DNA from 2 places in the Veillonella sp. CAG:933 genome. Region 1 is predicted to be linked to the other one. Evidence: a T-box and tRNA genes for the amino acid it is inferred to sense, from the RefSeq annotation. Region 1 holds a T-box; the other holds one or more tRNA genes.

Region 1 (3,429 bases):
AATCAACGGTGCAGAAGTTGTGGATTGTATGATACAAGATATGGAATTCGTAGTTTTCATAGGCTTCCGTAACTTTGCGGCGAACTTCTTCCAAGCGAAGAAGAGCCCATTTGTCGATTTCAGACAAGTTTTCATAAGCCACTTTATCTGTATTCGGATTGAAGTCGTCCAAGTTCCCCAATAAGAAGCGGAATGTGTTACGGATCTTACGATATACTTCAGACAACTGTTTAACGATGTCTTTGGACAAACGAACGTCGCCCTGGTAATCCGCGGAGGATACCCAAAGACGCATTACGTCGGCACCGTACACATCGATGATGTCGGAAGGTGCTACCGTATTACCTACGGATTTAGACATTTTACGGCCTTCACCGTCAACTACGAACCCGTGAGTCAATACGGAGTTGTAAGGTGCTTGACCGGTTGTAGCTACGCTGGTAAGCAAGGAAGAGTTGAACCAACCGCGATGCTGGTCGGAACCTTCAAGGTACATAGCGCATGGTACATCGAGACCTTCGTTTTCCAAAACGCCGGCCCAAGAAGAACCGCTGTCGAACCAAACGTCCATGATATCCGTTTCTTTGTGGAATTCACCATGACCGCAATGAGGGCAAGTGAAACCTTCAGGTAATAATTCTTTAGCTGTATGATTCCACCAAGCATCGGATCCTTCTTTGGCAACCCAAGCTTGAACAGATTTGATAGTATCATCATTTACTACATAATCACCGCAAGAATCGCAGTAGAATACAGGGATTGGTACGCCCCATACACGTTGACGGGAAATTACCCAGTCCCCACGGTCCGCAATCATGTTATAGATGCGGTCATGGCCCCATTTAGGAATCCACTGTACCTGATTGTCGATAACGTCAAGGGCTGCTTTACGGTAACCGTCAACGGAAGAGAACCACTGTTCGGTAGCACGGTAGATTACCGGATTTTTACAACGCCAGCAGTGTGCGTATTGGTGACGCAACGTACCTTTATGCAATAAAGCACCGTTATGCGCTACGATTTTCAAGATAGGCACTTCGGCTTCGTGAATTTCTTTGCCGGCCAACGGTTCTTCCGTATCGCCGTAACGATCGTTATCTACAGCGGCCACATAGTTACCGGTAGCATTAACGAAAGAAAGGATTTCCGTGTTGATTTTGCCTTCTTTATTGTATTTTTGGAAAATCCCAAAGTCTTCTTCACCGTGTGCAGGAGCGGTATGAACGCAGCCGGTACCGGCTTCAAGTGTTACATGGTCACCCAATAATACTCTAACTTCGCGGTCAATGAACGGATGCCTGAAAGTAGCCAATTCCAAGTCGGAACCCGGGAAGGTTTTAACCACTTTGTAGTCTTCAACCTGAGCATCTTTCATAGCGGAGTCAACGAGTTCTACGGCCATCAAGTAGTATTCATCGCCAACCTGTACCCATGCATATTCAAGTTCAGGGTTTACGGAGATGGCCTGAGATGCAGGTAATGTCCAAGGTGTAGTTGTCCAGATTACAGCATAGGCTTTAGCCGGATCCACGCCTTCAGGCAACGTACGTTTTACTTCATCTACATACGCATATTTTACATAGATAGAGAAGGATTTCTTTTCATGGTATTCGATTTCCGCTTCAGCCAAGGCTGTTTCGCAGTGAGTACACCAGTAAACAGTTTTAAGACCTTTGTAGATGTATCCGCGTTTAGCCATTTCACCGAAGATACCAAGCTGTTTAACTTCAAACGCAGGTTTTAATGTCAAATACGGATCTTCAAAACGGCCGAGTACGCCGAAACGGATGAAGTCTTTTTTCTGTTCTTCCACGCACTGCAAAGCGTATTCTTTACATTTAGCGCGAAGATCAAGTGGACTCATTTCATGGCGGTTAAGGCCGGTGTTTTTGATGATGGCATGTTCGATTGGCAAACCATGCGTATCCCAGCCCGGAATATATGGAGTGTAAAAACCTTGCATGGTTTTATATTTCATGATGATATCTTTTAACGTTTTGTTAAGGGCATGACCGATATGAAGTTTGCCGTTTGCATACGGAGGTCCGTCATGCAAGACAAAGCTCTTATTGCCTTTTCTTAATTCCAAACGTTTTTCGTAGATTTTATTGTCTTCCCAAAATTTTAAATACTCAGGTTCGCATTTTGGCAAGTTGCCGCGCATAGGAAATTCCGTTGCAGGCAAATGCAAAGTTTTACCGTAATCCATAAATACTCTCCTCTCAACTAATAAAAAAAGCGCTCATCCCCGAAGGGACGAACGCGATAGTCCGTGGTACCACCCTACTGACTCATAAAGAGCCACTCACGCATATAACGGTGCTCACCGATAAAGTTAAAACTTCATATGCTCCCAAGTGATTCGTTATTTCTTCATTCACTGACCTCGCACCATCTGTCAGCTCGCTGAGAATTACCCGAAATAACCGTCTTTGTCATCGCATTCTATCATATGTATAAAACATTTTCTTATAACTAAAATATCCATAGCAAGTTGCTATGGTATTTTACCTTAGCTAGAGTATAGAGAAGTACCTCCATTTTGTCAAGTCATTTCATATGCACTTTTTGTAAAAAAAGTGTATAATTAAAACATCTACTAACAAATTCAAAAGGAGGATTTATATGCTTGCTTGGCAACGCACTGTATACATTTGTTTCTTCGGCGCGTTCTTATCGGCCTTGGGGCTCAGCCAATTGGCGCCGCTATTACCGATTTATATGAACGAACTGGGCGTCACCACAACAAACGAGACAGCCTATTGGTCAGGCTTGGCGATGGGCATCACATATTTAGTCGTCGCATTAGTTTCTCCCTATTGGGGCCGCTTAGCCGACCGTAAAGGTCGCAAAATTTCCTTACTGCGAGCCAGTTTTGGGATGATGCTCTGTAATCTGCTCATGTGCTTCGTACAATCGCCATTGCAGCTTGTGTTAGTCCGATTTATACACGGTCTCGTGTCCGGCTTTTTCTCCGCTTCCATCATTCTCGTGGCGTCGGAAACACCGGAAGAAAAAACAGGTTGGGCCTTGTCGGTGCTGGCCTCGTCCAATTTGGCCGGTTCACTCATCGGTCCTTTAATCGGCGGTTACTTAGCCGATATGTTTGGCGTCCGTTTCTCTTTTTTCATCATTGCCTGCTTCTTAGGCGCCGCCTTTTTACTGGTGTTTTTCTTTGTTCACGAGTCCTTTACACCGGATCCAAACAAGGTGGCCCACAATTTTAAAGAGTTGCGTCAACAATTACCGAACTTCCATGAGCTGTTAATTGTAGCGGCCTCTACTTTTATTTATGCACTCTCTCTGATGAGCTTGCAGCCGATTATTACGGTGTACTTGAGCGAAATTGTACCGCCTGATACACCACAACTCGCCTTATTGGCAGGACTCGTCTTTGCCTCAACCGGTTTTGCGCAAATGTTGAGCAGT
Region 2 (3,429 bases), on a different contig from region 1:
TGTGAATATGAACCTCACCTACCCGCTGGTTTATCTGTACAATGAAGCAGCGCAAACTAAAGTTAACACTGAAATTGCCATTTATGTGGATAAAATGCGCGACCTCTATTACAAAGAAAAAATGTACACGGTTAATTTAAACTACGAAACCACCTATGAAGATGATGATTATATATCGCTTATCATCACAAGCGGTTGGTATAACGGTCAAAGTGCGCACGGCTACTACACATCGCAAGGTCTCGTTTTTGACAAGCATACAGGAAATCTCATCCCGGCCACCAACTATGTCCATCTCAAAGACGATGAGCAATTGTATAAATTAGTTATGGAAGGTATGCTGCCGGTTTTCAGCTCTCGCGAACATCAATTGCAGTACAATGAATTCCAAATTCTCGATAAAAAAATTCCGATTCGTAACAATAACTATGTTTTGCTCGGCGAGGGCAAAATCGCTATGCTCTATCAGCCGTATGAAATCTCTTATTACGCTAACGGCGTGACAAGGATTGTGTTTACACCGGAAAAGATTGAGTATATTAATCGGTTGAACTCGTAAGATAAATCTACTAATCATCATTGTCGGTACCGAATCCAATACGCGTCATTTTTCAGGAGCTGCCGTAAAAGCGACCCGTAATAATACAAAGTTGTGCGATAATGAAGGATCTTATTCTGCCTTTATTTAAACAGGAAGTTTTTGCTGTAACAGAGAGAACACTGGAGAGAATTGATGCGATTATATATTTTTTATTATGTGCCATTGAAGTTAAGGAATGATATTGTGAAAAAGTTTATTTTAGGGGTTATGTTAATTGGTTTGTTGTTCTTTCCTGTTTCTACAACTCATGCTGTTACTTTAAATGACCTCACTATAGGGAATTATACAGTAATTGAAAAAGATGAGATCATGACAACCTACGCCGATAACAATATAGAAGTAATAAACGGATTAACAGAAACACCAGAAATTAAAATGAAGCTATATGTTATCTCGACATCACATCGCAGTTATGCAGTATCTGAACTACTGTGCCATTATTACTATGACTTAAATACTAAAAAAATTATATTAGCTACAGAGCAGATATATTTGATTAATGGCAGAAATGGTAAAGTAGTCAGTAAAACAATTTATAAGAATCCTAAAAAAGTGGTGCTGGGGCCGGAATATCCAGCCTATCCAGAAGCAATGTATGCTCTTAAGTTAGCCATAGAAACCGGCCAGGTTAATTTAGTCTTATAGCACAAGAACCTCATTATAACTACAAAAAACCGCTTGTATCATCAATTTGATACAAGCGGTTTTTCTTTCAAATCATGGTGGGCCCACCTGGGTTCGAACCAGGGACCGACCGGTTATGAGCCGGTTGCTCTACCCCTGAGCTATAGGCCCATAGGGGAATACTGCAGTATTCCACCAAAATATTATACACAATAAGTGTGATTCACGTCAATATAACGCCGAAAATCTACACTTAAAGTGTAATTCACATCAATACACCAGCGATAGTCAACGTTAATCTCAAATTTTCAGAGTGCGTCACTACCAATGTTTAATCTTATAAGAAGTCTTTGATCTTATCGCGTTTGCCACGATTACGAAGTTTCGTCAAGGCTTTACCTTCAATCTGACGAATACGTTCACGGGTAACGCTGAAGTGCTGACCTACTTCTTCCAAGGTACGAGGTTTGCCGTCTTTCAAACCGAAACGCAATACCAAGACTTGCTGTTCACGATCGGTTAAGCAAGAGAATACATCTTCGATTTGTTCTTTAAGTAAGATGTAGCTGGCTGCATCATCCGGTGCAATAGCATCCTGATCTTCGATGAAATCGCCCAAATGGGAGTCTTCTTCTTCCCCGATTGGCGTTTCCAAAGAAACCGGTTCCTGTGCGATTTTCTGGATCTCACGAACACGTTCTACACTGATGCCCATACCTTCCGCAATTTCTTCAGGCAATGGTTCGCGACCTTTATCCTGCAAGAGTTGACGGGAAATACGAATCAATTTATTAATTGTTTCTACCATATGTACCGGAATACGAATGGTACGTGCCTGGTCGGCGATGGCACGGGTAATGGCCTGGCGAATCCACCATGTTGCATAAGTGGAGAATTTATAACCTTTCGTATAGTCGAATTTATCAACCGCTTTAATGAGGCCCAAGTTACCTTCCTGAATTAGATCCAAGAACAACATGCCGCGACCTACGTAACGTTTAGCGATACTAACTACCAAACGCAAGTTGGCGTCAATCAATTTCTGTTTCGCTCTTTCGCCGGCTTTCATTTCTTTATACGACGCATCATCCTTGGCACCCGCTTCAATCTGCTGAGCCAAAAGAATTTCTTCGTCAGCGGACAACAAAGGTACGCGACCGATTTCTTTTAAGTACATGCGAACAGGATCGTCAATGTTAACGCCTTCCGGAATACTAAGGTCAAGGCTTACTTCTTTCGCTTCGCGAACTTCGTCGCTTTCTTCTTCATCTTCGATGATGTCATCTTCTTCAGCTGCCACTTCAGCATCATCGGTGATAACGTCTATATTACTTTTCTGTAATACTTCATACATATCGTCTAACTGCTCAGCCGTAAGTTCTACTTCTTCGTGAAGAGCATCCGTAATTTCTTTACTCGTTAATGCCCCTGCCTTACGACCTTTTGCCAGTAATTGTTCTATTATTTCTTCTAACCGTGATTTAGTTTGCTTCTTAGCCACAATGCTCTTCCTTTCTTTCATAGTTTATCGAGACCATTCCTTAATCAATTTTTGTAATTCCTGGCAAATACGTAATTCCTCAATAAATTTAGGATTACCTGCCCGGTTCAGTTGATCTGCTAACACACTATGTTGTTTATACTGTTCTCGTAATGACTTCAAGCGCACTGCTCGTATATAGCCATCCACTTGTGCTTCCTTATACTCGCCTTCACCAAGCACCATTAAGCGACCATAAGCGGTCTTTTCATCGTCAGTAAGCATTTCTTCCAGCGCCACTGTCGAAAGCGCACCGGTCTTACTTAGAAGTTCTCCGGCTTTGTTAAACAAAGCACGGTACAAAGGATTGGTTATATCCTCCAACGGTAAATATTGATGGACCCGTTCCCAAGCCGCCGGCCAAACTACGGCCGCGGCCAGTAATCGGTCTTCTTCGGTCGTCACATTTTCCGGCACAACCGCACTAGCCGTATCGGTTGGTAATTCTACCCCACCTTTGGCCAAGTATTGGCGAAACATGCGAAAAATCTGACTATTATCCAACCACAATGGCAATGCCAGTGCTTTCAGATAATTTTCGCGCTCTATCTGACTGCTTGTAGCACCTATGAGGGGAAACACTTCTTCTAAAATAGCCTGTTTGCCGGCCATCGTATTACTGTCGTGCCGAATCATGGCACTGTTCAAGTAAAAATCAAATGGC

The links. The T-box of region 1 lies ahead of ileS (isoleucine--tRNA ligase). A T-box ahead of a tRNA ligase gene usually reads a tRNA of that ligase, here a tRNA-Ile.
Region 2: it encodes a tRNA-Ile, which carries the amino acid that the T-box ahead of ileS (isoleucine--tRNA ligase) is inferred to sense. The anticodon was not compared.

What each region holds. Positions count from the first base shown of each region.
Region 1 covers NZ_HF986182.1:21,110-24,538, forward strand. The annotation lists gene ileS (isoleucine--tRNA ligase) at 1-2,209, opposite strand, end outside; T-box leader at 2,250-2,448, opposite strand; gene QZL64_RS04460 (MFS transporter) at 2,626-3,429, shown strand, end outside.
Region 2 covers NZ_HF986213.1:8,151-11,579, forward strand. The annotation lists gene QZL64_RS08905 (hypothetical protein) at 1-559, shown strand, start outside; gene QZL64_RS08910 (hypothetical protein) at 785-1,246, shown strand; tRNA gene QZL64_RS08915 (tRNA-Ile) at 1,322-1,396, opposite strand; gene rpoD (RNA polymerase sigma factor RpoD) at 1,563-2,726, opposite strand; gene dnaG (DNA primase) at 2,751-3,429, opposite strand, start outside.